2 regions of the Catenibacterium sp. AM22-6LB genome follow, and region 1 is predicted to be linked to the other one. Evidence: a T-box and tRNA genes for the amino acid it is inferred to sense, from the RefSeq annotation. Region 1 holds a T-box; the other holds one or more tRNA genes.
The links. The T-box of region 1 lies ahead of ileS (isoleucine--tRNA ligase). A T-box ahead of a tRNA ligase gene usually reads a tRNA of that ligase, here a tRNA-Ile.
Positions count from the first base shown of each region.

Region 2: it encodes a tRNA-Ile, which carries the amino acid that the T-box ahead of ileS (isoleucine--tRNA ligase) is inferred to sense. The anticodon was not compared.

Region 1 is NZ_QTUM01000047.1:1,885-18,974, forward strand. It holds gene DW269_RS09495 (RecX family transcriptional regulator) at 1-207, shown strand, start outside; gene DW269_RS09500 (3'-5' exoribonuclease YhaM family protein) at 200-1,141, shown strand; gene DW269_RS09505 (cell division protein SepF) at 1,184-1,609, shown strand; gene DW269_RS09510 (RNA-binding protein) at 1,644-2,390, shown strand; gene DW269_RS09515 (DivIVA domain-containing protein) at 2,403-2,867, shown strand; T-box leader at 2,826-3,026, shown strand; gene ileS (isoleucine--tRNA ligase) at 3,062-5,821, shown strand; gene DW269_RS09525 (hypothetical protein) at 5,875-6,069, opposite strand; gene DW269_RS09530 (HAD family hydrolase) at 6,185-6,838, shown strand; gene DW269_RS09535 (DUF523 domain-containing protein) at 6,822-7,256, shown strand; gene DW269_RS09540 (type I phosphomannose isomerase catalytic subunit) at 7,340-8,275, shown strand; gene DW269_RS09545 (NADP-dependent malic enzyme) at 8,368-9,546, shown strand; gene DW269_RS09550 (YebC/PmpR family DNA-binding transcriptional regulator) at 9,603-10,343, opposite strand; gene DW269_RS09555 (aminoacetone oxidase family FAD-binding enzyme) at 10,461-11,573, shown strand; gene DW269_RS09560 (ABC transporter substrate-binding protein) at 11,698-12,840, shown strand; gene DW269_RS09565 (branched-chain amino acid ABC transporter permease) at 12,905-13,774, shown strand; gene DW269_RS09570 (branched-chain amino acid ABC transporter permease) at 13,778-14,725, shown strand; gene DW269_RS09575 (ABC transporter ATP-binding protein) at 14,722-15,498, shown strand; gene DW269_RS09580 (ABC transporter ATP-binding protein) at 15,501-16,208, shown strand; gene DW269_RS09585 (C40 family peptidase) at 16,502-17,090, shown strand, end outside.
Region 2 is NZ_QTUM01000002.1:36,116-47,426, reverse strand. It holds gene galE (UDP-glucose 4-epimerase GalE) at 1-176, opposite strand, end outside; gene DW269_RS01105 (galactokinase family protein) at 179-1,462, opposite strand; gene DW269_RS01100 (aldose epimerase family protein) at 1,459-2,472, opposite strand; gene galT (UDP-glucose--hexose-1-phosphate uridylyltransferase) at 2,466-3,935, opposite strand; gene DW269_RS01090 (LacI family DNA-binding transcriptional regulator) at 4,076-5,068, opposite strand; tRNA gene DW269_RS01085 (tRNA-Ile) at 5,289-5,365, shown strand; tRNA gene DW269_RS01080 (tRNA-Ala) at 5,385-5,461, shown strand; gene deoC (deoxyribose-phosphate aldolase) at 5,558-6,226, opposite strand; gene DW269_RS01070 (putative ABC transporter permease) at 6,476-7,216, shown strand; gene DW269_RS01065 (flavin reductase) at 7,276-7,872, shown strand; gene DW269_RS01060 (rubredoxin-like domain-containing protein) at 7,888-9,234, shown strand; gene DW269_RS01055 (metalloregulator ArsR/SmtB family transcription factor) at 9,344-9,691, shown strand; gene DW269_RS01050 (cation transporter) at 9,705-9,923, shown strand; gene DW269_RS01045 (heavy metal translocating P-type ATPase) at 9,939-11,311, shown strand, end outside.

The DNA of each region.
Region 1 (17,090 bases):
ATGAATAGCTATGATTTTGAATTTTCTCATGAACGTACATTGTCTTTATTAAAACAGGAATGTGAAAAGACATATAAACGTTATCAAAATAAATATCATGGTCAGGAATTAAAGATGCGTATCAGCCGTTTTCTTAAGCAGAAGGGGTATGATTATGAAGATATCCTGATTGTGATGGATGAAATATGGAGTGAATTGAATGATTAAAATTAATGAAATGAATCCAGGAAAAGAAACAGTTGGTTTTGAAGCTATTATTATCTCAGTCACTGTAGGTAAAACAAATGGTGCCAACAAGTCTTCTTATTTAAATATTGTCTTACAGGATGCAACAGGTACTATTGGTGCAAAGCTCTGGTCTGCCACAGATGAACAGATCCGTTTATTTGAAAGAGGGCAGGTTGTAAGAGGTAAAGGAGATATCATCAACTATAAGGGCATGAGACAGATGAAAATCGTTAAGCTTGAGCCTATTGAAATGAATGATGAACAGAAGGCTTTATTCTTACCACAGCCACCTATTGAAAAAGCACTGATGCAGAAGGAATTAGATATGTATATGAAGAAGATCCACAACATTCGTCTTTATGCGATTGTTCATGGACTTATTGAAAAACATTATACAGCTTTTGTGAACTATCCTGCAGCTACTAAAAATCATCATGATTTTGCCTCAGGACTTCTTTATCATACTTTATGTATGTTGAAACTTGCAGATCAGCTCATTAACGTTTATAGCTTTCTAGATGCAGATTTACTATATGCAGGTGTTATTCTACATGATATTGGTAAGGTTAAGGAATTCACAGGACCTATTGTTCCTGCTTATTCTATTGAAGGAAGCTTAGTAGGTCATATCTCTATTGGCCATGCAATGGTGAAGGACATGGCAGAAGAATTACATATTGAGGGAGAAGAAGTATTCTTACTAGAACATATGATTCTTTCTCATCATGGTAAACAGGAATATGGATCTCCAGTTCTTCCACAGATTCCTGAAGCAGAAGCATTAACACTTATTGATAATGTGGATGCAAGAATGAATATGTTTGAAAAAGCCCTCAATGATACTGAACCAGGATCATATTCTGCACGTATCTTTGGGTTAGAAAATAGAAATGTATACAAATCACATCACTAATGTGTTATAATAAACAAAACAAACAGGAGGTTTTACATGTGTATGGATAAGGTTAAAGATTGGTTATTCGGTGAAGAAGAAGGATATACAGAAGATTACAATACTGCACAAAACGGACAGGAAGAAAATTCTAATATTTTTGAAAACAATAAGACTAAAAAGACAAGTGAGATGTTGAAGCCATTTGATGCCAACTCTAGTCTTGTATTATTTGAACCACGTGCTTATTCTGATTCTCAGGAAATTGGTGGTTATTTAAAGAAAAATAAAGCAGCTGTCGTTAACCTACATCGTTTACAGAAGGAACAGCAGAAACGTGTTGTTGATTTCTTAACTGGTGTTATTTTCGCAATTGATGGTGACATTCAGGTAATTGGTCCTAAGATTTTCTTATGTACACCTAAGAACATCGGTGTAACTGGTTCAATTACTCTTGATGATGACACACCTACAAGTACGGAGGAATAAGTATTAGCATCCGCTAATACTTTTTTTATGAAATATGTTAGAACATTTTAAAGGTGATGAAGAATTCGTCTCTAAAATATTAGATTACAAGGATCAGGCACTTTATTCACAACGTATGATTCTTACACAATTTCTTGATCCACATCAGCAGTCCATTGTAGAAAGTGTTATTGGTCATGAACTCAAAGTAGAAGCAGATGGAGGCTTTGATGGGGCAGAAAATAAAAGAGTACTCATCGCGCCTGATTTCTATGAATTTGAACCTGAAGACTTTAAAGTCACAGTATTTCAAGTAGATTACAATGATACATTTGGAAAACTCAAACATTCCGATGTCTTAGGGGCTTTAATGCATCTCGGTATTAAACGTCAATGTATCGGTGATATCAATGAAGAGCCACTTTCCTTTGCATGTATGACAGAAAATAGTGATTATATTCGTATGAATCTCACACGTATCAAACGCTCTTCTATTCATTTGGTAGAAAGTAAAGAACGTCTTTCTATTCAGCAGGATACCTATACTAAAACAGTAATTGTTTCTTCTTTACGTTTAGATAAGATGGTTGCTGCATTATTTGGCATTTCTCGCAATAAAGCAGTAGAAGCCATTCATGGGCAGTATGTCAAGCTTAACTACAAAGTTATTGAAGATATTTCAAAAATATGCGATAATAACGGTATAATATCTTTACGTCATCATGGCCGAGTAAAGATATTCATAACAGATAGAAGAACAAAGCAGGATAATTATGTAATAGAAGGCCAATATTATCGATGAGGGGACACGGTTATGGGATACATGTTCAATAAGCAGCTTCGTGGATATAATACTGAAGAAGTCGATGATACGATTGAGACTTTAGAAAAGAAAATTCAGGAAACTACTTTACAAATCAGAAGACTTGAAAAAGAGTTGGATAAAGTTAAAAAAGAAAGTATCGCGATGGCTAATCGTCAATCTGTTGAACGAAAGACCAATGAAGAGATTTCCCGTCTTGCTTTAAAGGAAGCCAGTGAACTGATTACAAAGGCAAAGCATAATGCGAATATGATTCTTAAAGAGTCTATGAATTATGTGAAGGGTTTAAGTGATGAAGTAGAAGGCTTTAAGGATGAAGCAAAAGATTTTAGGGCTGAAATTGTAAAAATCAGCACAGAATTGTTAGAAACTATTGACAAATCAGAAATTTTTAGTTTAATTAATGAAGAAGAAAAAAAAGCGAAGAAAGAGAGCGCTGATCAAGAGAACTTATAGAGAAGCCGTGGGTGGTGGAAACGGTGAAGGTGTATTGGTTAGGAATCACTCTGGAGCTGCATCCTGAATAAAGTAGGGAATGCCGTTGATTGCGTTAAGATCTTAAGTGCATATCGAATGATATGAACAAAGGTGGTACCGCGTGCAAACGTCCTTTATGAAGGACGTTTTTTTATTTGTGAAAGGGGATATATATGAATTACAAAAGCACACTCTTAATGCCAAAAACTGATTTTGAGATGCGTGGTAAGCTTCCTACTAAGGAACCTGCTTACGTAGAAAGATGGCAGAACGCTAACATGTATGAAAAGGTTATCAAACAGAATGAAGGAAAAGAACATTTCATTTTCCATGATGGACCTCCATATGCAAATGGTAATATGCATGTTGGCCATATGTTAAATAAGGTTATTAAAGACGTTATTTGTCGTTATAAGAATATGGAAGGTTTCTATACACCATATATTCCAGGTTGGGATACTCATGGTTTACCTATCGAAAATGCAATTCAGAAGCAGGGTGTAGATAGAAAATCTATGTCTACTGCAAAGTTCAGAGAAAAATGTTATGCATATGCATTAAAGCAGGTTGAACGTCAGATGCAGCAGTGTATCCGTGTAGGTACATTTGCAGACTACAAACATCCATATTTAACTTTACATAAAGAATTTGAAGCAAGACAGATTGATGTATTTGCGAAAATGGCTGTAGATGGATTAATCTATAAAGGATTAAAGCCAGTATATTGGTCACCTTCATCTGAATCAGCATTAGCTGAAGCAGAAGTAGAATACCATGATGTAAAATCACCTACTATCTATGTACGTTTCAAAGTAAAAGATGGTAAAGGTATCTTAGAAGGTGATGATAACTATTTCGTAATCTGGACTACTACTCCTTGGACAATCCCAGGAAACCAGGCAATCTGTTTAAATCCACGTTTCACTTATGCATTAGTTAAATCTGAAAAAGGTAATCTTGTTGTCTTAGAAGAATTAGTTGATTCATTATGGGAAACATTTGGATTAAAAGAAAAAGAAATTTTAAAACGTTTTAAAGGTGAAGAATTAGAATACATCACATGTACTCATCCACTTTATCCAGAAAGAGAATCATTAGTCATCATGGGTGACCATGTAACAACTGATTCAGGTACTGGATGTGTTCATACAGCAAGTGGATTTGGTGTAGACGACTTTAACATCTGTCAGAAATATAAATTACCAGTACTTGTAAACGTTGATGAACATGGCTGCATGATGGAATCATGCGGTGAATGGCTTGCAGGTCAGTATGTTGATGATGCAAACAAGACTGTTACAGTAAAACTAGAAGAATTAGGCGCTTTATTAAATCTTACTTGGATTACACATAGCTACCCTCATGACTGGCGTACTAAGAAGCCTATCATCTTTAGAGCAACTGACCAGTGGTTCTGTTCTATCGATAAGATCAGAGAAAAACTATTAAGTGAAATCGATAGTGTTAACTGGATCAATGAATGGGGTCATATCAGAATCTATAACATGATTAAAGACCGTGGTGACTGGTGTATCTCAAGACAGAGAACTTGGGGTGTTCCAATTCCAATCTTCTACTGTGAAGATGGTACTCCTGTAATTGATCAGAAAGTATTTGATCATGTATCAGCACTATTTAGAGAATTCGGTTCAAACGTATGGTTTGAAAGAGATGAAAAAGATTTATTACCAGAAGGTTATACAAACGAACATTCACCAAATGGTATCTTCAAGAAAGAAAAAGATATCATGGACGTATGGTTTGACTCAGGTTCATCACATACTGGTGTATTAGTAGAAAGAGGATTAGGTTATCCAGCTGATCTATACTTCGAAGGTAGTGACCAGTATCGTGGATGGTTTAACTCTTCATTAATCATCGGTACTGCAGTACATGGTAAAGCACCATATAAGACAGTTTTATCTCATGGTTTCACTCTTGATGGTAAGGGATTAAAGATGAGTAAGTCTGGTGGAAACGCTGTAGATCCAATCAAGACAATCAATAAATGGGGTGCTGATATCTTAAGATTATGGGCTACTACTGTAGACTTCCAGTCAGATGTACGTATCTCTGATGATATCTTAAAGAAAGTATCTGAAAGCTATCGTAAGGTAAGAAATACTATGCGTTTCTTACTTGGTAACTTAAATGATTTCAAGGATACTGATGTATTACCAGTAAATGAATTAGAACCAGTAGATCAGTATATGTTAGCTAAGTTAAATGACTTAATGGATGCATATCATAAGTCTATGGATTCTTATAACTTCTCAGAAGCAAACAAGGAAATCTTAAACTACTTCACTAATACATTAAGTGCATTCTATATGGACTTCACAAAGGATATCCTTTATATCGAAAAGGCTGATTCTACAAGAAGAAGACAGGTACAGACAGTTCTTTATCATCATGCAAAGACAATGATGAAGTTAATCTCACCAATTTTAGTCTTCACTGCAGAAGAATTACACGATCACTTCCATTGTGATGCAAAACAGGAAGAATCTGTATTCCTAGAAGCTAAGCCTGAAAAGTTCGAAATTGAAAATGCTGATGCATTAAAAGAACAGTTCGACTTATTCATGAACTTACGTACTGATGTTATGAAATCATTAGAAAACTTAAGAGCTGAAAAAGTAATCAATTCTAACATGGAAGGTAAGCTTACTATCACTCTTAAGGATGAATATAAGTCTTTAGCTGCATTAGAAGACTCTATGAAACAGTTATTCATCGTTGCAAAGGTTACTTTAGATGACAATGCAGAAGGTAAAGATGAATATGAAACTTGTTTCATCAAGGCAGAAAAATTCCATGGTGTTCAGTGTCCAAGATGCTGGAACTGGTTCGAAGAAGACGAATTAGTAGATGGATTATGTCCAAGATGTCATGAAGTTGTTGAAACTTTACCAGCTAGTGAAGAAGAATAAAAAACAAGGATATGGGACGTTCCCATATCCTTTTACCATGTAATAAAAAAAGTCTAATAACCACGTATATATTCTTCAAAGCGGTCTAAAGAATAGCCAATTAATCTTAATACGAAAATCAAAACAAAACCAACCGCAAATAAAATATATAAATGTGCAAAGAAGCCAATCACACAGCATAATGCAAATACGATATAGCCAATAGTTGTTAAGAAATCCATATATTTATGTTCTTTTAATCCGTTCATAGTTTCACCTCATTCTAGGATATTATATCATTCTCTGTAAGCGAAAACAATTGCAGAATTACTCTTAAACTTGCGGGGTAGGAATGCTATAATGGGTGTAATTATGGAGGCAGTTATGATAAAAGGTTGTATATTTGATTTAGATGGAACATTAGTTGATTCTTTAAAGGATCTTGCAGTAAGTACAAATCATGCTTTGGAGGCATGTGGGTTAGCACCACATCCTATTGAAAACTATAAACAGTACGTAGGTAATGGTGTTTTAAAACTAGTAGAACGTGCACTTGGAGAAGATCATCAGGATTTGTTTGATCAATGTTTACAAGAATTCATGGATTACTATAAGGATCATTGTTTTGATTACACAGCACCATATCCTGGTATTAAAGAATTAGTAGAAGATTTACATAAAGAAGGTATTAAGCTTGCTTGTGTCACAAATAAACCCCATACAGTGGCTGAAGTGATTGTACCTAAGCTATTTGGTGATCGTTTTATTACTACATATGGTGGTTGTGCAGATTATCCTAAAAAGCCTGATATTACTTCTTTAAATCTCGCATTAAATGATATTGGTTTAACCAAGGATGAATGTGTCTTTATTGGTGATTCTAATGTTGATATAGAAACAGGAATTAACGCTTCTATGAAGACAATTGGATGTGACTGGGGATTTAGAGGAGAGGCAGAGTTAAAAGCTGCAGGAGCTACTAAAATCGCTTATAAGGCACATGACATTAAGGAGTATGTAGATGATTGGAATAAGTAAATGCTTATGTGGCTATGATTGTACTTATCGAGGAGATTCTAATAGAATAGAAGAATTAGAACTTATTGATAAGAAAGGTGAAGCAGTACTTATTTGTCCTGAAGTATTAGGAGGACTCTCTATTCCTAGAGATCCTGCTGAAATAGTTTCAGAAGATCCATTATGCGTGCAGACAATAAATGGTAAAAATGTTACGAAAGAATATGTAGAGGGAGCACAGAAGGCATTAGATATACTTAAAGCATATGATATTGATTATGTTATTTTAAAGAGCCGTTCACCTAGCTGTGGTCTTAATCATATTTATGATGGCTCATTTTCCCACAGGGTCATTGATGCAGATGGGATCTTTGTACGTTTACTAAAAAAAGAAGGATATAAGATTTATACAGAAGAAAAATATCCAGGTAAGCTGTAAAAAATATACAAAGTAAGCGCTAGACTAGAAAAATAGGAATGAATATATTAGAATATGAATATATGAAATAGGAGGAATATATAATGGGTCATATTTTAAAGGTCCAGCCAGTTTTAAAAGAAAAAATCTGGGGTGGAACTAAGTTAAGAGATGTTTATGGCTATGATATCCCAAGTGATCATACAGGAGAAGCATGGGTTATCTCAGGTCATAAGAGTGGCGATTGCCCAATCGTTGAAGGTGAATATAAAGGAAAAACAGTATCATGGATGTTTGAAAATCATCGTGAATTATTTGGTAATGTAGAAGGTGATCAGTTCCCATTACTTGTAAAAATTATTGATGCTAAACAGGATTTATCTGTACAGGTACATCCAGATAATGAATATGCAAAGATTCATGAAAACTCTTTAGGTAAGACTGAATCATGGTATGTATTACAGGCGGATGAAGGTACAGATATGGTTATGGGTCATTATGCTAAAACTAAAGAAGAATTCATTAAGGATATTGAAGAAGATAAGTATGATGAATTATTGAATCGTTTTAAAATCCATAAGGGTGATTTTTTCTATATCCCAGCAGGTACATTACATGCAATTTGTGGTGGTTCATTAATCTATGAAGCACAGCAGTCTTCAGATATCACTTATCGTGTTTACGATTATCATCGTAAGGGTGATGATGGTAAAGAAAGAGAATTACATGTACAACAGTCAATCGACTGTACAAAGGTACCAGCTGATTTAGATCAGAATAAATTATTTGTAAATACTAAATTAGACCATGGCTCTAAGACTAGATATTTAAAATGTGAATACCTAACTGTTGATCATTACTTAATTGAAGGAAGCACAGAAATTAAAAATGATGATCCATTCCAGTTAGTATCAGTCATTGATGGTGAAGGTACTGTCAATGATATGCCTATTAAAAAGGGTGATCAGTTTATTATCTGTTCGGATGTTGATCTAGTACATTATGAAGGTGGACTAGAATTAATGGTGACAACACTATAATTCATTTAAGAGCACGTAAGTGCTCTTTTATTGACTTCTATTGAAATGCTTCGTATAATTTTGGTGTAAAATTGATGATAAGGAGAAAAAGTATGGATATATATGAAAAAGCATTAGCACTTCATAAAGAACATCATGGTAAGATGGAAATCAATGTGAAGGTACCTATGGAAACAATGGAAGATTTGTCTATGGCTTATACACCTGGTGTTGCTCAGCCATGTCGTGAAATCCACAATAATCCAGAAACTGTTTATGATTATACATGGAAGGGTAATAGTGTGGCAGTAGTCAGTGATGGAACTGCAGTACTAGGACTTGGTGATATTGGACCAGCTGCTGGACTTCCGGTAATGGAAGGTAAATCTATCCTTTTTAAGAAATATGCGAATATTGATGCTGTTCCTCTTTGTATTGATACAAAGGATCCTCAGGAAATCATTAAGTTCTGTAAACAGATTGCCCCAACTTTTGGTGGTATTAACCTAGAAGACATCAGTGCACCACGTTGTGTAGAAATTGAAAGAACACTAAAGAAGGAATTAGATATTCCTGTATTCCATGATGATCAGCATGGTACAGCTATTGTCGTTACTGCTGCTTTAGTGAATGCTTTAAAGGTTGTAGATAAGAAACCGGAAGATGTCACTGTAGTAGTCAGTGGTACAGGTGCTGCAGGAAGCTCTATTATCCATATGATTCATGACTTAGGTGTTAAGGAAATCTATGGCTTTAATATCAATGGTATTGTGATCAAGGATGATTATGATAAGTATGACTTCTTAACTCAGGAATTAACTGCAATCACAAACAAATCTAATAAACGTATGACTATGGCAGAAGCAGTCAAAGAAGCAGATGTCTTTATTGGTGTTTCAGCTCCAGGCCTTCTTACTAAAGAAATGGTTCAGTCAATGAAAGAAAAGCCAATTGTATTCGCAATGGCTAATCCAGAACCTGAAATCAAATATCATGATGCAGTGGATGCAGGTGCTGCAGTCGTAGGAACTGGACGTTCAGACTTCCCTAACCAGATCAATAATGTATTAGCCTTCCCAGGCTTATTTAGAGGTGCTTTAGATGTTCATGCCACTAAGATTACTGAAGGTATGAAATTAGCTGCTGCAAAGGGCTTAGCAAGTCTTGTAAGCGATGAAGAATTAAACAAGGATTACATCATCCCTCGTGCAACTGATGCACGTGTAGCAGTGACTGTTGCAAAAGCAGTCAGTGACCAAGCTATTAAAGAAGATGTAATTGCTAATAAATAACACAGATACGGTTCATAAGAACCGTATTTTTTTTGCAAAAAAAAGAATAGCTCTCGCTATTCTTCTTCACCATCATCATAGTTAGAAACATTGTGATAAACCTGGTCAACATCATCACAGTCATTAAGAAGATTCATTAGTCTTTCAAATAAAACCATATCTTCACCTTCAAGTTCAACTGTTTCCTGTGGTTTAGTTTGGATTTCGTCAACATCAAATTCAACATCAGGAAGCTTATTTTCAATAGCTGTCTTGATTGCGTTATAATCAGTTGGTTCACCAGTAATCTTTAAGCTGCCATCTTCTAAAGTTTCGATATCTTTAGGATCAACTTCGCCTTCGATTAATGCATCAATTGCAGTTTCTTCGTCCATTCCTTTGAACTGAACAACAGATTCTACATCATATAAATAAGATACTGAACCTTCAGCACCAAGCTTAGCTTTTGATTTAGTGAATGCAGGACGTACCTGTGAAATAGTACGGTTGATGTTATCTGTTAAACATTTAACAATAACAGTTGATCCTGAAGGACCAAAACCTTCAAACTGTACACTTTCATAATCTTCTACAGCACCGTTCTTAACTTTATCAATCGCACGCTTGATAACGTCTCCAGGAACCTGATCTTTCTTTGCTTTTTCAATTAATCTTCTAAGGCTTAGATTACCGTCCGGTTCAGGGCCGCCTGCCTTCGCTGCTAAATAGATTTCTTTACCATAGTAAGAATAAAGTTTAGTTTTCTTAGCAGCAGTCTTTGCCATTGCGGCTTTACGTACTTCATGAGCTCTACCCATAATCTAATTCCTCCTTGTAAATTTCCTTAAACATTATAAACACAAAGACTAATTATTTCAATAAAGAATTGGAAAATACACTGGAAATGCATTACTATTGTATCGAGGTGTATAAAAATGAAAAAGAAAATGATTATTATTGGGGGAGGTATATCAGGTATATATCTTTCTATTTTATTAAAAAAATATCTAGATATTGATGTGGTTGTACTTGAAGCCAATGACAAACCATTAAAGAAACTTTTAGCTACAGGTAATGGGCGTTGTAATCTTTCTAACAAGGATCTAGACAAGGCGCATTATGATGGAGACATCAAACCATGGGTAAATGATATCATTCATGATTTTGATATAGTAGAAGCACTTAAGGATATTGGCCTTTATACAAAATATATGGGTAATCTCTTATACCCTTATAGTGAGTCAGCCAAAGCTGTACAGACATTATTTTTAAATAGAGCAGAAGAATATGGTGTAGAAATTATCTGCGAGGAAGAAGTCTTATCTATTAAAAAGAATAAGCACGGTTATTTAATACATGCCGTTAATAAGGATTATCAGGCAGATTATGTCACTATTGCCTGCGGTACTCCTGCTGGTAAATTATCAGGTATGAAAGATAGAAGAACACTTTTTAATTCTCTAGAAGTAGATTATCGTCCTATGAGACCTACTATTACTCAGTTGATGACTGAACCTGCCTATAAGAAATTAAAGGGAGTGAGAATGAAGGGAGAATTTACTTTAAAAGGACATAAAGAAAAAGGTGAACTTCTTTTTACTGATTATGGTATCAGTGGGATTGCAGTAATGGTATTAAGCCGCTATGCCTGTCCTGGAGATAGGATACTATGTGATTTCTATCCTGAATTTACTGATCAGGAGTTATATTCTATTATTCATACACTACAAACAATGAGTGGTCCTTATGATGGTCTGGTTCATCCAAAACTTGTTCCAATACTAGAAAATCAGAAGAACCCTGTATCCTTCCTAAAACATCTAGAATTGACTATCAAAGAGCTAAGAGGTGAAGAATTTGCCCAGGCAGACCTTGGGGGATTGATGATTTCTAATTTTAATGAATCTTTTGAATTCATCAACTATCCTCATCTTTATGCGACAGGTGAAATATTAGATATCACTGGGGATTGTGGTGGTTATAACATTCATTTTGCGTTAGCAAGCGCTTATTCAGTATTTAAAGAGGTTTCAAAAACAATGCAATAAATTAGGAAAAAGGTAAATAAAATCAAAAATATTTGTTTTGGTATAAAAAAGGTGATGAAATTATATTGACAAACCCAAATGAGATTGTATAATAAGGGGCATATACAAATTGGAGGGATAATGTATGAAATTTAAAACAATCGTGACAGCTGGTGCAGTCGCAGCAATGTTAGTAGGTTGTAGTAATGGGAATTCATCTACAACAGATATCAAAGCACCTAAATTTGGTTTTATCGGCCCACTAAGTGGTGAAGCTTCTCAGTATGGTACAGCCGTAAAGAATGCTATGAAGATGGCTATTAATGATTATAACAAGAAACATGGCACTAAGATTACAGGCGTTTACTATGATGATAAGGCTGATCCAACTACAGCCGTAAATGACTATAACAAGTTATATAATGATGATAAGGTCACTGCAGTTCTTTCACCAGTAACAACTGGTTCTGCACTTTCAGTAGCAAGTGCTTCAAGCAAGAACAACACACCAGTTCTTTCACCATCTGCTTCAGGTGATAAATTCACTATGAATGGTAAAACAGCTTATAAGAACGTATTCAGAATCTGTACAAACGATTCTTATGCTGGTACTTACTTAGCTAAACAGTCTAAAGCTAAATATGATTTCAAGAACGTAGCAGTTCTTTACAACAAGGAATCTGATTATTCTACAGGTGTTGCAGCTGCTTATAAAGCTGAAGCTAAGAAGCAGGGCGTTAATGTTTCATTCTATGAAGCATATAATGCAAATACTAAAGATTTCTCAACATTCATTTCTAAGATCAAACAGGCTAATCCTGATGCTGTTTTCTTACCAGACTACTATGAATCAGTTGTATCTATTACTAAACAGTTAAGAGACTCTGGCGTTAAGACTCCAATATTTGGCGCTGATGGCTGGGATGGTGTTCTTGGTGTTAAGGGTGTTAACACTGCAGACTTTGAAAACTGCTTCTTCACAAGTGGTTACAACAAAGATGCAACTAGCGGTCCTGCATATGAATTCGTAAAAGCTTATGAAAAAGAATATGGAACAACTCCAAGTATGTTCGCTGGTATGGCTTATGATACAGTTACTGTTATGATGAAAGCTATCAACAAAGCTAAATCAACTGATTCTGAAAAGGTAAATGCTGCATTAGCAAAGGTCAAAGTATCTGATGATGAAGCAGTTTGTGGTGGATTCACTTATGATAAGAACCACAACCCTGTTAAGGAATTAAATATCGTTACTATCAAGAACGGTCAGTATGTAACTGCAAAATAACGATGAATAAAGGAGAGTTCATCTCTCCTTATTTTTTTATTTTTAGAGGGGAGAAGTAATTATGATTAACTTTATCAACCAAATCATCAACGGACTCTCGACTGGGAGTATGTATGCTTTAGTTGCAATTGGTTATACAATGGTTTATGGTATTGCGAAAATGATCAACTTTGCCCATGGTGATATTATCATGGCAGGGGCTTATTTCGCATTAATCGCGATGGGTTTTGTAGGACCTATTCCAGCAATCTTGTTTTCTATAGTTGCGACTGCAGCTTTAGGTGTTTTAACAGAAAAAGTAGCTTATAAACCTTTAAGAGGTAAAGGTTCACTTGAAGTATTGATCACTGCTATTGGTGTCAGCTACTTATTAGAAAATGTATTCTTATTAATCTTTGGTAGTGCAGCTCGTACATTCCCACAGATTATGCCAAAAGGGACTATCAATCTTGGTGGTATTTCTATTAAATATATCACTGTTATTACTCTTGTAGTAACAGCTGTATGTACTGCTGTTTTATTATTCTTTATTAATAAGACAAAACTAGGAAAAGCAATGCGTGCTGTATCAGAAGACCAGGGTGCTGCCCAGTTAATGGGTATTAATGTAAATACAACAGTATCTCTTACATTTGCGATTGGTTCAGGACTTGGTGCTATTGCGGGTGTTATTTATGGATGTGCTTATTCATTAATTACTCCATATATCGGTTTAATGTTAGGTATTAAAGCATTTATCGCAGCTGTACTTGGTGGAATCGGTAGTGTACCAGGAGCTATGGTAGGTGGTTTAATGCTTGGTGTTGCAGAATCACTTACAATTGCCTATATCTCTTCAGATTTCTCTGATGCGGTTGTATTTGGTATTCTTATTATCGTCTTATTAGTTAAGCCAGCAGGCTTATTTGGTAAGAATGTAAGAGAGAAGGTGTAGTCTATGGAAAAACTATTAAAAAACGAACTATTCAGATCATTCATTCTTTCAATTGTGATCTTTGCAGTATTGATGATAGGAACAGCTACATCTGTTATTAACTCTTATTGGCAGGGTGTATTAATTCTTTGTGGTATTAATATTATCCTCGCTGTATCACTTAACTTAGCAGCTGGTTATTTAGGACAGCTTACTTTAGGACATGCTGGTTTCATGTCAGTAGGTGCTTATACATCAGCTTTACTTAGTATTTATTTAAATCTTCCATTTATTGTATCATTACTTATTGGTGCGATTGCAGCTGGTGTTATTGGTTTAATTATCGGTATTCCAGTATTAAGATTAAAAGGTGACTATCTTTGTATTATCACTCTTGCTTTCAATGAAATCATCCGTGTTGTTATGAATAACCTTGAAATCACTAATGGCGCAAAAGGTTTAATTGGTATTCCTTTGAATACAAATCTTGTTTATGTCTTTATTGCAATGATTATCACAATCTTTGTCGTATATTCAATTGTGAAATCTAGACATGGACGTGCTATCATCTCAATTCGTGAAGATGAAACAGCATCAGAATTATCTGGTATTGATGTTGGTTATTATAAAGTATTTGCCTTTGCAGTCAGTGCTATTTTTGCAGGACTTGCAGGAGGATTATATGCACATTATTATACAGTTATCCTTCCTAAAGGATTTGACTTCAACAAATCAGTTGAAATTCTAGTTATGGTAGTACTTGGTGGTATGGGTAACTTAAAAGGTTCTATTATTGCAGCTATTGTGCTTACTATAATTCCAGAATTATTAATCTCATTCTCACAGTATAGAATGTTGTTATATGCAATTGTATTAATTGCTGCTATGATTTTAAAAGGAACTGGTAAAGGCGAACAAATCATGGAACGTCTTCCATTCTTTAAAAAGAAAGATGAGGTGAAGCCAGAATGAGTACACCATTATTAAAAGCAGAAGGTCTTGGTATTCAGTTTGGCGGATTAAAGGCCGTAGATGAATTTAACTTTGAAATCGATAAGAACCAGTTATTTGGTTTAATTGGTCCAAATGGTGCAGGTAAAACAACTGTCTTCAACCTATTAACAGGTGTTTATCAGCCAACAAGTGGTCGTATCCTTTTTGAAGGACAGCCTATTAAAAAAGCGAATACGATAAAGATCACTAAAGCTGGTATCGCTAGAACATTCCAGAATATTCGTTTATTTAAGGAAATGAGTGTTATTGATAATGTAAAAGTAGGACTACATTATTCCCATCCTTATACTGTCTTTGATGCATTATTCCATACACCTAAATATAAGAAGGCAGAAGCTGCTATGCAGGAAGAAGCTTTATCATTATTACGTGTTTTCCATCTAGAAGAATTTGCGGAATCAAAGGCAAAGAACTTACCTTATGGTAAACAGAGAAAGCTTGAAATTGCGAGAGCACTTGCGACTGCACCTAAGCTATTATTATTAGATGAACCTGCTGCAGGTATGAACCCTACAGAAACAGCTGAATTAATGGAAACTATTAAGATTGTAAGAGAAAAGTTCTCTGTCGCAATTCTTCTTATTGAACATGATATGAAGCTAGTTATGGGTATCTGTGAAAAGATTGCAGTATTAAACTTTGGTACAGTACTTGCTTTTGGTACACCTGAAGAAATTAGAAACAACCCTGATGTTGTAGCTGCCTACTTAGGCAATGAAGAGGAGGGCTAAAGATGTTATTAGAAGTTAAGGATCTTGAAGTACACTATGGTGTCATTAATGCGATTAAGAAGATTTCATTTAATGTAGAAGAAGGTGAAATCGTTGCACTTATTGGTGCCAATGGTGCAGGTAAAACAAGTACAATGCATGCTATCTCTGGCTTATTAAACGGTAAGAGTGGTGATATTATCTTTAATGGTGAAAACATCATGAAAACTCCTGCTCATAAGATTGTCTCTAAAGGTCTAGCACAGGTTCCTGAAGGACGTCGTATCTTTGCCCAGTTAAGTGTTGCTGATAACCTAGAAATGGGTGCTTATCTTCGTAATGATGCAGATGGTATTAAGAATGACCTTGAACATATTTATACATTATTCCCACGTTTAAGAGAAAGAAAGAAACAGTTAGCTGGTACATTATCTGGTGGTGAGCAGCAGATGCTTGCAATGGGCCGTGCTTTGATGTCTAAACCAAAACTATTACTATTAGATGAACCATCAATGGGTCTTTCTCCAATTCTTGTCAATGAAATCTTTGATATCATTAAAGAAGTTAATGAAAAAGAAGGTGTTACTATACTTCTTGTAGAACAGAATGCGAATAAAGCACTTTCTATTGCAGATCATGCTTATGTACTTGAAACAGGTAATATTACTGTATCAGGTAAAGCAAATGATGTTGCAAATAACCCACGTGTTAGAGAAGCATATCTTGGATAATAAGTTCTCCTTAGGGAGGACTTTTTTATTGCTACTTACTCTATGTACAGTTGTTGAAATGATCAGAATATATGTGTTTGATAAATTAGGATTCTACAAAATCACCAAGAAAATATATGCTAAATACCAAAAAACTATCATGATATTATTAATTATTAATAAATTCTTAAATGTAAAAACACTGATATATACAATATAAAATGCAAAATCTTAAAAATATCTTAAGAAAATGGTAGACAGATATAGGGCATAGTGTTATAATCGCAATTGTCGAAAAGAAAAGGAGAATAACTATGACTCAAAATGCCCCCGTAACTCTTCATGCAATTGTAGATAGAATAAAAACTCAGAAAACAATATTATTACCTGCATTCGCAATCTCTGCATTTGCGCTAGTAGGTTATGCAGCGGCTGACCGTCAGGCACCTGTTATTCATTCAAATAAGATTGTTGTTCCTTATGGAACATACTTAACTCCTTCAGACTTTGAAATCACAGATAACCGTGATAATTTAGATATCATGGATGTTTCTATTAAGTCAGGAACATATGAAGCAAAACAGTTAGGTACTTATCATGTTACAGTGACTGTTACTGATACATTTCAGAATACAACTGATAAAGAAGTTGAAGTACAGGTTATTGATAATGAAGCTCCTGTTATTGCTTCACGTACTGAAGGTGGATATATTATTGATGTAGAAGCCAATGGTTCTAATAACTTATTAGACTACGTGAAAGCAACAGATAATGTTGATGGTGATGTCAGTGAGTTCATCACTTTCGAAGGTGGAATTGACACAACTGTAATCGGGGAACAGAAGGTTGTGGCTCATGTAGAAGATAACGCCGGCAATATGGCTGAACAAACATTATCATTTA
Region 2 (11,311 bases), on a different contig from region 1:
ACGTTGAATTCATAGAACTTTACTTTCTTACCAGTAATTTCATGAATGGCATCTAAGGCTTCTGGTTTTGAATTTGAGAAGTCATCGATGACTACAACATCATGGCCGCTCTGTAGTAATTCTACACAGACATGACTACCAATATAACCTGCACCACCTGTAACTAGTACGTTCATATTTATTCCTCCACTACTTTACAACCGCCAAGTTTTCTTACTTTAAGTACATGACAGCTGCCTTCTCCAAATAATTTTTCAATTTCTTTCTTATATTCTGGGACAAAGTCATTTTCTACAAATGCCTGAATTGTACCTGCGAATCCACCACCATGTACTCTAGATACACCATGGTCTCCTAATACGATTTCACTTAATGCTAGACCTGCAGAAACTGCCTGATGCTTATAATCAAAGTCTGCATAAACATTCTGCAAGAACTTATAGCTTGAGTTACCAGATTCCTTGATCAACTTCTTGAATAAGTCAAAGTTATCATTTTTTAATGCTTCTACAATCTGAGGTACTCTCGCATTTTCCTTGAAGAAATGAATAGCTCTTAGAATTTCTCTATCATTCTTAACAGCCTCTCTTACATCAGCAAGATGATCAAAGAATTCCTTTTCATCTACTTCTCTTAAGAATTCCTTACCAAAGTAATGAGCGACATCCTTCATTTCAGCAGGAATAGCGCCATATGCATCTGTTAAGTCTGCATGGCTTCCCTTTGTATCAACGATACATAAACTATGATCATATTTAGAGAAGTCTACATCTACATGATTTACAACAGGATGTTCTGTATCCTTAAAATCAATAGAGATCAATCCACCAACGGCACATGCACACTGGTCCATTAATCCACAAGGCTTACCAAAGTAGACATTTTCAGCATACTGACCTACTTTTGCGATTGTAACCATATCGATGCTCATATCATTATATAAACCATCAATGATTGTACCAATAATTGTTTCAAAAGCAGCTGAACTAGATAAACCAGCCCCTACTAATACATCACTTGTAATGAATGCTTTGAAACCACCGATATTGTAACCTAGTTCTTTAAGTTTAGAAACAACACCTCTGATTAGTCCTTCTGAAGTACCTTCTTCTTCATCCTTCTTATCTAAATCATTTAAATGAATAGGTGCAATGTTGAAACTGTCAGATACAACATTGATTACATCATCCTGTCTAGCGACTACACCAATCGCATCTAAGTTGATTGAACCTGCTAATACACAACCATGCTGATGGTCTGTATGGTTACCTGAAATTTCACTTCTACCTGCAGCACTATAGATGCTGACATTTTCATCACCATAAAGTTCAATGAACTTATCTAATGCATTGGTATATCTATCTTTCTGATAATCTACAAGACTTGCATCTTCATATAAGTCTTTCAACATTTCATCATATTTATTAGTTTTAAATTCTTCTTTTAATAAGCTTGCTTTCATTTTGTTACCTCGAATGTATATACTGTTTCTTCTTTAAATTTTTTATTTGCCTTTAAAATGACCTTTGGTTTTTCTTCTTTATGAATACTGTCTGGTAAATAACTTGTTTCAATACATAATGCATCTTGTGGATGCATAGTGTAACCATATTTATCTAACTGTCCATCTAAGTAGTTTGCACTATATACCTGTGCTGATGGATATGTAGTAGATACAGTTAATTTAATACCAGTTTCTGGAGAATAAAGTTCTGCCTGATTTTTATCTGTATTAAATACAAATGGATGATCATAACCACGGGCTGTGATTAACTGTGGATGATTGTCTTTGATACAGTCTCCAATCACTTTTTCACTTCTAAAGTCAAATGGAGTATTTGTGACATCTAATAATTCACCTGTATATAATCCATCACCATCAACGCAGCCTACTTCGTCAGCATTGAGTTTTAATACATGATTATGAACACCTGATGCATGTCCATTTAAGTTGAAATATGAATGGTTTGTGATATTGATAATTGTATCCTGATCACTTGTTGCTTCATAGCGCATATGAAGTGATGTTCCTTCGATTGTATAATAAGCATAGAAATCTAATGTACCTGGATAGCCTTCTTCACCATCTTTAGATACATAGTGGAACTTGACACCATCTTCAATAAATTCATAATCAAATACCTTGTAAGAAAATCCTTCAATACCACCATGTAATGAGTTAGGACCATTATTAATAGGAACATTATAAGTCTTCCCATTTAATGTGAAAGTTCCCTTCTCAATACGGTTGCATACTCGTCCTACCAAAGCACCAAGATATGTACCATCTCTCTTCTGGTAATCTGATACTTCAGGGAAGCCTAATACACAATCACATGGATTTCCTTCTTTGTCCTTCACTACAGCTTTAAGTAGTGTGCAGCCAAAGTTTGTGACTTCTACATAGAAGTCTTTGTTTTCTAAGCCGATGACAACAATATCGTCATCTAATTCTTTCTTAATTTCTACCATAATCCCTCCACGAAGCGACTGAATCCTTCAATTCCTTCATCAGTCATTTTATATACACCAGCATCTTCTAATACTGCTACAAACTTCTTAGTGACTTCTACTTCTAGGAATTTATCAACATCCTCGTAGTCACAACTCTTAAGATATTTGTACCAGTCTGCATGCTTCTGTAATGATTCATTTGAATCAAAATCCGCATTACCTAATAGACACTGTTTGATATCTTCTAATTCGTTCTTTAATCTTGCAGGAAGAACAGCTAAGCCCATTACTTCAATCAAGCCGATGTTTTCCTTCTTAATGTGGTGATGCTGTGCATGAGGGTGGAAGATTCCTAATGGGTATTCTTCAGTCGTACGGTTATTTCTAAGTACTAGATCTAACTGATACTTTCCGTCCTTCATACGTGCAATTGGTGTTACTGTGTTATGTCTTACACCATCTGTATATGCAATGATATCTAGTGACTCATCACTATAATCAATCCATTTTTCAAGAATAACATCAGCCAAAGCAATGATTTTTTCTTTGGAAGTAGAGGTAAGTCTTAGAGTTGACAATGGCCAATACAACATATCTACCTGTACCTGGTCATGTTCATAACTCTTGATTACTTTCGCATCTTCCATAGGAAAATGATGACGACCGCCTTGGTAGTGATCATGGGTAAGGATAGAACCACCTACGATTGGTAGATCAGCATTACTTCCCAGCATATAATGAGGGAACTTATCTACAAATGCGAATAGATGCTCGAATGTATTGTGGTCAATTTTCATTGGCTGATGTTTTTCATTAAATACGATACAGTGTTCATTGTAGTAAACATAAGGTGAATACTGTAGGTAATAGCGATGATCTGCAAGGTCTAATGGGATAATACGATGATTCTGTCTCGCAGGATGCTTCATATTACCTGCAAATCCAACGTTTTCTTTACATAATAAGCAAAGAGGATAGTTTGTAGATTTGACATTCTTTGCAGCTGCAATCGCTTTAGGATCCTTTTCTGGTTTAGAAAGGTTAATAGTAATCTGAATATCACCATATTTAACATAATGGTTAAACTTGATATTCTTATCAATACGTGATTTACGAATATAGTTACTACTAATACTTAAATCATAGAAGTAGTCTGTTGCTTTTTCTGGAGATTCATTATAAAGAGTGTTGAACTTATTTACTACTTCACTAGGACGAGGCATGAGGCAGTTCATAAGTCTTGTATCAAATAAATCTTTTTCAGTCACAGAATCTGAAATCATACCTTTTTCTACTGCATAGTCAAGAATATGATCAATGATATCCTGTGCTATTTCTAATTTTTCATCGATTTCTTCTAGTTCAAATTCATCTAACTGAAGTAAGTCTAAAATTAAATTTGCGGCATAGTACAAATCATCTGTACCAATCATGCCTTTTTGTAACGCAAAGTTGAGTAATCTGTTGATCTGATGGTTCATTATGGGTTCTCCTCTTTTTTATTTTGTTATTTTCTTCATCTACTATGATAAACTTTTTAGTAAAATAATCAATACTTTTTTAATTATTTTTACTATTTTGTTTACTTGCTATTTTACTAAAATAAAAAAGAGAGGTTTTATTACTTCTCCCTGCATGAATTTCTAATAACTAATTGACATGGCAATTGTATTCTACATGGATAGCTGATATCCTCTTCTGTGATCATTCTATGTAACAATGAAGCCCCCATCTCTCCCATCTCACTTGAAGGTGCATAGACAGTAGATAATGTAGGTCGTGTGAAGTTACATGCATCCACATCATTGAATCCCATAATAGACACTTCTTCTGGCACCTTGATTTTTGCATCTAATAAAGCCTGCATAGCCCCCATCGCAAGAGGATCATTGGCACAGAATATTGCGGAAGGTATTTTTCCTTCTTCAATCACACGATTCATGACAGAATAACCTTCATCTCCAGTCATTTCATGATTGGTTGTAAATATCTCATATTTTATTCCTAAATATTCACAATATTTAATAAAGCTTTTCTTTCTAGAAATTGTTTGTAAAGACATCTCATCATATTCATTTCTTCCCATAAAACCAATTGTTTTATGTCCCTGCGAATGAAAATAGTTGACTACTTTACACATCGCGTCATCAAAATCCAATGAGATACAGACATTTGTGATAGGAGACAAATCCATATCCAGCAAAACAATTCTACTAGATAACTTACTAAATGTATCAAGATACTTCTTTTCAAACTTTCCAATACAAATAATACCATCCACACCTTCTAATACCTGTTTCATATTCATATCATCATATCTTACTTTTGTAGAAGCCATCTTTTCTTTTCTTAAATATTTCTCTACACCCTGTAAAATAGATAAGAAATAAGTATCTCTAAATTCCTGTTCAAATGTATAACACTGGATAATACCTATATTAAATGTTTTCTTCTTTTCTTTTGATTTTAAGGAGTAATTGAGTTCACTAGCCACTCTTAATATCTTCTCTTTTGTCTCAGGTAAAACCTTCAATGTTTTATCTTCATTTAATACTCTTGATACAGTTGCGATAGATACATCAGCTGCTTTCGCAACATCCTTAATTGTAGCCATTTATTTTTCCTCCTCAATATTACTATAATAATTAATATATCACAATCTAGATAAAACGAGGTAAAATTTTAGTAATATTTTAACCAATTTTAACGATATATTATTTTTTCCTTATTTTCATTGTATATATCAAACTTTTTTCTACCTTGCCTATAATTTCTTCATTTTTTTATTGACGAGTGTATTTCTACATGGTATTATAGGTGAGCAGTCAAGAAATGGGCCTGTAGCTCAGTTTGTTAGAGCGCACCCCTGATAAGGGTGAGGTCGATGGTTCAAATCCATTCAGGCCCACCATGTTTATTTAAAACCTTTTGGGGCCTTAGCTCAGCTGGGAGAGCGCCTGCTTTGCACGCAGGAGGTCAGGAGTTCGGATCCTCCTAGGCTCCACCATTTAGAAGTTAACAGACACATTTGTGTCTGTTTTTTTATTTCATTGCGTAAAAAAGAACCATAGTCCTATATATAAAGGATTATGGTTTTTTACTTTTAGTATCCTGCACCTGTGTCTGTATTCTTCATGATTTTTACAAGACGGCTTGTACCAAGTCTGTCAGCACCAAGTTCGATGAACTTTTCAGCATCATCAAATGAACTAATACCACCTGCTGCTTTTACTTTAACTCCTTCACCTACATGATCATGCATTAACTTTACATCATCAAATGTAGCACCTGCAGTTGAGAACCCTGTTGATGTCTTAATGTATTCTGCACCTGCATTTGTGACTAATTCACACATCTTGATCTTTTCTTCTTCTGTAAGAAGACATGTTTCAATAATAACCTTTAAGATTTTACCATCACATGCTTCATGAATCTGACGGATTTCATCTTCTACTTCTTCATATCTCTTATCTTTTAAGAATCCGATATTAATAACCATATCAATTTCAGATGCACCATTCTCAATAGCATCCTTTGTTTCAAATACTTTTACTGCAGTCGTACTGTATCCATTTGGGAATCCAATAACTGTACAGATAGGAAGTTTACCATCCACATATTCTGCTGCCTGTTTCACATAAGCAGCTGGAATACATGCAGATGCTGTACCATATTTGATTCCATCATCTAGGATCACCTTAATGTCTTCCCAAGTGGCACTCTGAGCCAATAATGTGTGGTCTACTTTTTTTAAAATATCATTTGTATTCATTTTATTTTTACCTCTCTTTACATATACCATTATAACAGTTTATCTAAAATAAAGTAGTCAATTGTGTTCTCTGGCATCTTAATTCCAATTTTTTTGTAATTATTGCACCTATAATCGTAAATGTCTCAGTTGCTTCTTACTCCCTTTTTCCTGGTAAAAAGAACAAGTTAAGCTCAAATTATAGTTTTCTTTGTTTCTATATTCCTATAATGCTATAATGGTTGAAATGTTAACAAGGGGGGTTAATATATGTTAGATGCATTTGCGAATAACTGGACAATACTTGTTGTTTCCTTCTTTATTTATAGTTTCTGTGGGTGGATATGGGAATCACTTATCTGCCCTATTGCCACAGGTCATAAGATACATAACAGTGGTTTCTTAACTGGACCTTGTATTCCTATTTATGGATCAGGTGCAATTGTTGTATGTGCTTTGTTTCCTATTTCTAAAGATTGGTCTCTCATCTTTATAGAAGGAGCGATTGTCGCATGCTTTATTGAATATCTCACATCTTATTTTATGGAAAAGATGTTCCATGCAAGATGGTGGGATTATTCTCAAATGAGATTTAACTTAAATGGTCGTATCTGTTTAGAAGGTTTCTTTATTTTTGGTTTCTTCTCTGTGACTGCAGTGAAGAATGTACAGCCACATCTGACTCATATGCTTATTCAATATGATTATATTCCAATGGTTATTGCTTCTACTGTGTGTATCACATTATTCACAAGCGACTTAATTACTACATTTGTAGAAGCCACTCATCTTGCGAAAAAACTTGAGACAGTCTCTCAGGATCTTAAGAAGTTTGCAGATGAACTAGAACTAGATATTCATAATGAAATTACAACAGATGATATCTTTAAGATTGCACGTCAATTAAAGGATAGTCACCGTGAACATCTTATTAAGAAATATTCACATCGTCGTTTAGTCAAGGCATTCCCTGATATCTTAAACAAATATCACACAAAAACTCAGAAATAACGCATCTGAGTTTTTTTCTTTTGTGTAAACGTTTATAATAAACAAGAGGAGGTATGACCATGGAAAAGAATGCATTATTTAAACTTAGTTATGGTTTGTATGTATTAGGTGTAAATGATGGTAATAAGCCTAATGGCTGTATTATTAATACAGCTGTTCAGCTCACAAGTAATCCTTATCGTATTGCAGTGACTGTGAATAAGGCGAATTACACCCATGATGTATTGATGAAGTCAAAGAATATGACTTTATCTGTGCTTGATATCACATGCCCTTTTGATATCTTTAAACGATTTGGTTTCCAAAGTGGTAAAGAGGTTAATAAGTTTGATGGTTTTGATATGTATGATTTGAAAGACTCATTACCTTACTTAACACAATATGCGAATGCATATATGGAAGGTCATGTTATAGAAACATTGGATGAGTTAACACATACGATGTTTATTGTAGAACTTGATGATGCTGTTATCTTAAATGAGCATGATTCTATGACATATGACTATTATTTCAAGAATGTGAAACCAAAACCAGAAAAGAAGAAAAAAGGATGGGTATGTAAGATTTGTGGATGGGTCTATGAAGGTGATGAATTACCTGAGGATTTAATCTGTCCTATCTGTAAACATCCGGCATCTGATTTTGAGCCACTTTAAGTAGGAGGAAAACGAATGTTTAATGTAAGACAAATAAGCGATGATTTTTATTATGTAGGAGGCAATGATAGACGTTTAGAACTATTTGAAAATGTTTATCCTGTTCCTGATGGTGTAAGTTATAATTCTTATTTATTAGTAGATGATAAGACTGTCTTATTAGATACTGCAGATGCAGCGATTGCTCATCAGTTCTTAGAAAATTTAGAACATGTGCTAGATGGTAGAACACTTGATTATGTAGTAGTCAATCATATGGAGCCTGATCATTGTGCAACACTTTGTGATATTGTAGTACGTTATCCTGATGTAAAGATTGTGGGTAATACTATGACATTCCGTATGATGAAGCAGTTCTTTGATTTTGATGTAGATAGCCATGCTATAGTCGTCAAAGATGGTGATACTTTAGAAACTGGACATCATGTATTAAACTTCGTTACTACGCCAATGGTTCATTGGCCTGAAGTTATGATGACTTATGATTCTACAACAGGTATCTTATTTAGTGCAGATGCATTTGGTACTTTTGGTGCACTTCATGGCAATCTATTTACAAGTGAAATGGATCTAGATGAATCATTCTGGGATGAAGCAAGACGTTATTATACAAATATTGTTGGTAAATATGGAGTACAGGTGACTAATGCCTTAAAGAAAGCCTCTACTCTTGATATTTCAATGCTTTGTCCACTGCATGGACCTATCTGGGATGAAGATATTAACTTAATGGTAGAACATACTGCTTCTTGGGCTGCTTATAAACCAGAAGTCAAGGGTGTTATGATTGCTTATGGTTCTATTTATGGCGGTACTGCCAATGCAGCTGAGATTCTTGCAAGTAAGCTAAGTGAAAAAGGTATTCACAACATTAAAGTATATGATGTATCTAAAACTGATCCATCTTATATCTTATCTGAAAGTTTCAAATATTCTCATCTGGTATTCGCAAGTGCATCTTATAATGCGGGTTTATTCACACCTATGCAGAACTTATTGATAGAAATCAAAGAACATCTTTTGCAGAATCGTACATGTGTTTTAATTGAAAATGGTACATGGGCACCAAGTGCTAAAAAGACTATGAAAGCTATTCTTGAACCATTATCTTGGAATTATATCGGTGAAGAGCTCACTATTAAATCACGTATGAAAAATGCAGATTTTGAAAAAATTGAAACTCTTGCTGATGTGATTGTAGAAGATATGAATAAAGAACATCAAGTAAAGGAAGAAGCTCCTGTGCGTAAATGGCGCTGTAAGATCTGTGGTTATGAATATAGCGGAGAAGAACTTCCTGAAAACTTTATTTGTCCTCTATGTAAACATCCTGCTTCAGATTTTGAAGAAATAACTGAATAATACATACAGCCAAGTCGAAGAAACATTTGTTTCTTCGACTTTTCTATTGACAACATATAAACATATTCATATAATTAAATATGTAAAAACGTTTATATGAGGAGGAGCCATGGAAAAGAGAAATGAATTCTTAAATGCGAATGAAGATGTTGTTTCAAAGGTTTTAGAGAATCAGCCTGATGATGAATATCTTTATGATTTAGCAGATTTATTTAAGACATTTGGTGATTCTACAAGAATCAAGATCCTCTATGCTTTATTTGAAGGTGAACTATGTGTTGGTGATTTAGCTACTATATTACAGCTTTCTCAGCCAGCCATTAGTCATCAGCTTAAAGTATTAAAGGATGCTAAACTAGTAAAGTTTAGAAGAGAAGGAAAGGTTATCTTCTATTCATTAGATGATGATCATGTAAGAAGTATTTTATCTATTGGTATGAATCATATTGAAGAGTAAAGGAGAAAATAATATGAAAAAGACTTATAAGGTAGATGTAGATTGCGCAAATTGTGCAAATAAGATGGAAGAAGCAGTAAAGAATACTCAAGGTGTTAAGGATGCCACTTTAAGTTTTATGACTTTAAAATTAAAGGTTGAGTTTGAGGATGGTGTAGATCCTCAGGCAGTTATGGAAAAAGCAAGAGAAAATTGTAAAATTGTTGAGGATGATTGCGAAATCTTCCTTTAATAAGGAGTGATAGAAATGACAAAGAAGCAAAAGAATGTTTTAAATAGAATTATTATTGCGATTGTCTTATTGATCGTAATTACTGTATTTAAGACAATTGTCCCTGTACCAGGCTATGTAGAGTTTATCCTCTATTTAATCCCCTACTTTGTGATTGGACATGATATTTTAAGAAAATCTATTAAGAATATCAGTCATGGTCAGGTATTTGATGAAAACTTCTTAATGGCTGTCGCAACAATCGGGGCTATGTGTCTTGGTGAATATCTTGAAGGTTCTGCCGTTATGGTTTTCTATCAGATTGGTGAATTATTCCAAAGTATTGCGGTTGGTAAGAGTCGTAAGAATATCGCTGCTTTAATGGATATTCGTCCTGATTATGCTAATATCATGGTGGATGGCGAGATTGAAGAAGTAGATCCTGATGATGTAGAGATTGGTAGTGAAATCATTGTTAATCCTGGTGAAAAGGTTCCTATTGATGGAATTATTGTAGAGGGTGATACAACACTCAATACAAGTGCCTTAACAGGTGAAAGTGTGCCTCGTAATGCCCATTGTGGTGATGAAATCTATAGTGGTTCTATTAATATGACAGCACGTATCACAGTTAAAACAACAAAAGAATTTGGTGAATCAACAGTTTCTAAGATTCTTGATCTTGTAGAAAACTCAAGTATGAAGAAATCTAAGACAGAAAACTTTATTACTAAGTTTGCGAAATATTATACACCTGTTGTATGTTATAGTGCGCTCGCTTTGGCTATTATTCCCCCTATTGTCTTAACTTTTATGGGACAGCCTGCTCATGTCGGTGACTGGATCTTTAGAGCCCTCACATTCTTAGTAATCAGCTGTCCTTGTGCTCTTGTTATTTCTATTCCATTAAGTTTCTTTGGTGGTATTGGATGTGCCAGCAAGAACGGTATTCTTGTAAAGGGTTCTAACTACCTAGAAACATTATCTGATGTTAAATACTTTGTATTTGATAAGACAGGTACATTGACTAAGGGTGTATTTGAAGTGACTGATGTTGTACCTGCCGAAGGTTTTGATAAAGACAACTTACTTGAATATGCTGCTTATGCAGAAAGTGCTTCAACACATCCTATCAGCGTCAGCTTAAAGAAAGCTTATAATCAGAAAATCGATAATACACTTGTAGATCATATTCAGGAAATTGCAGGACATGGTGTAGAAGCAGACTATAATGGTCATCATATTCTTGCAGGTAATGCGAAATTAATGAAATTAAAAAGTATTGATTATAGTGCTTATACAAAGGCTGGTACACTTGTATATGTAGCAGTTGATGACAAATATGCAGGTTGTATTGTGATTTCTGATATTATCAAGGATCATGCAAAAGAGGCTATTAGTGGTTTGAA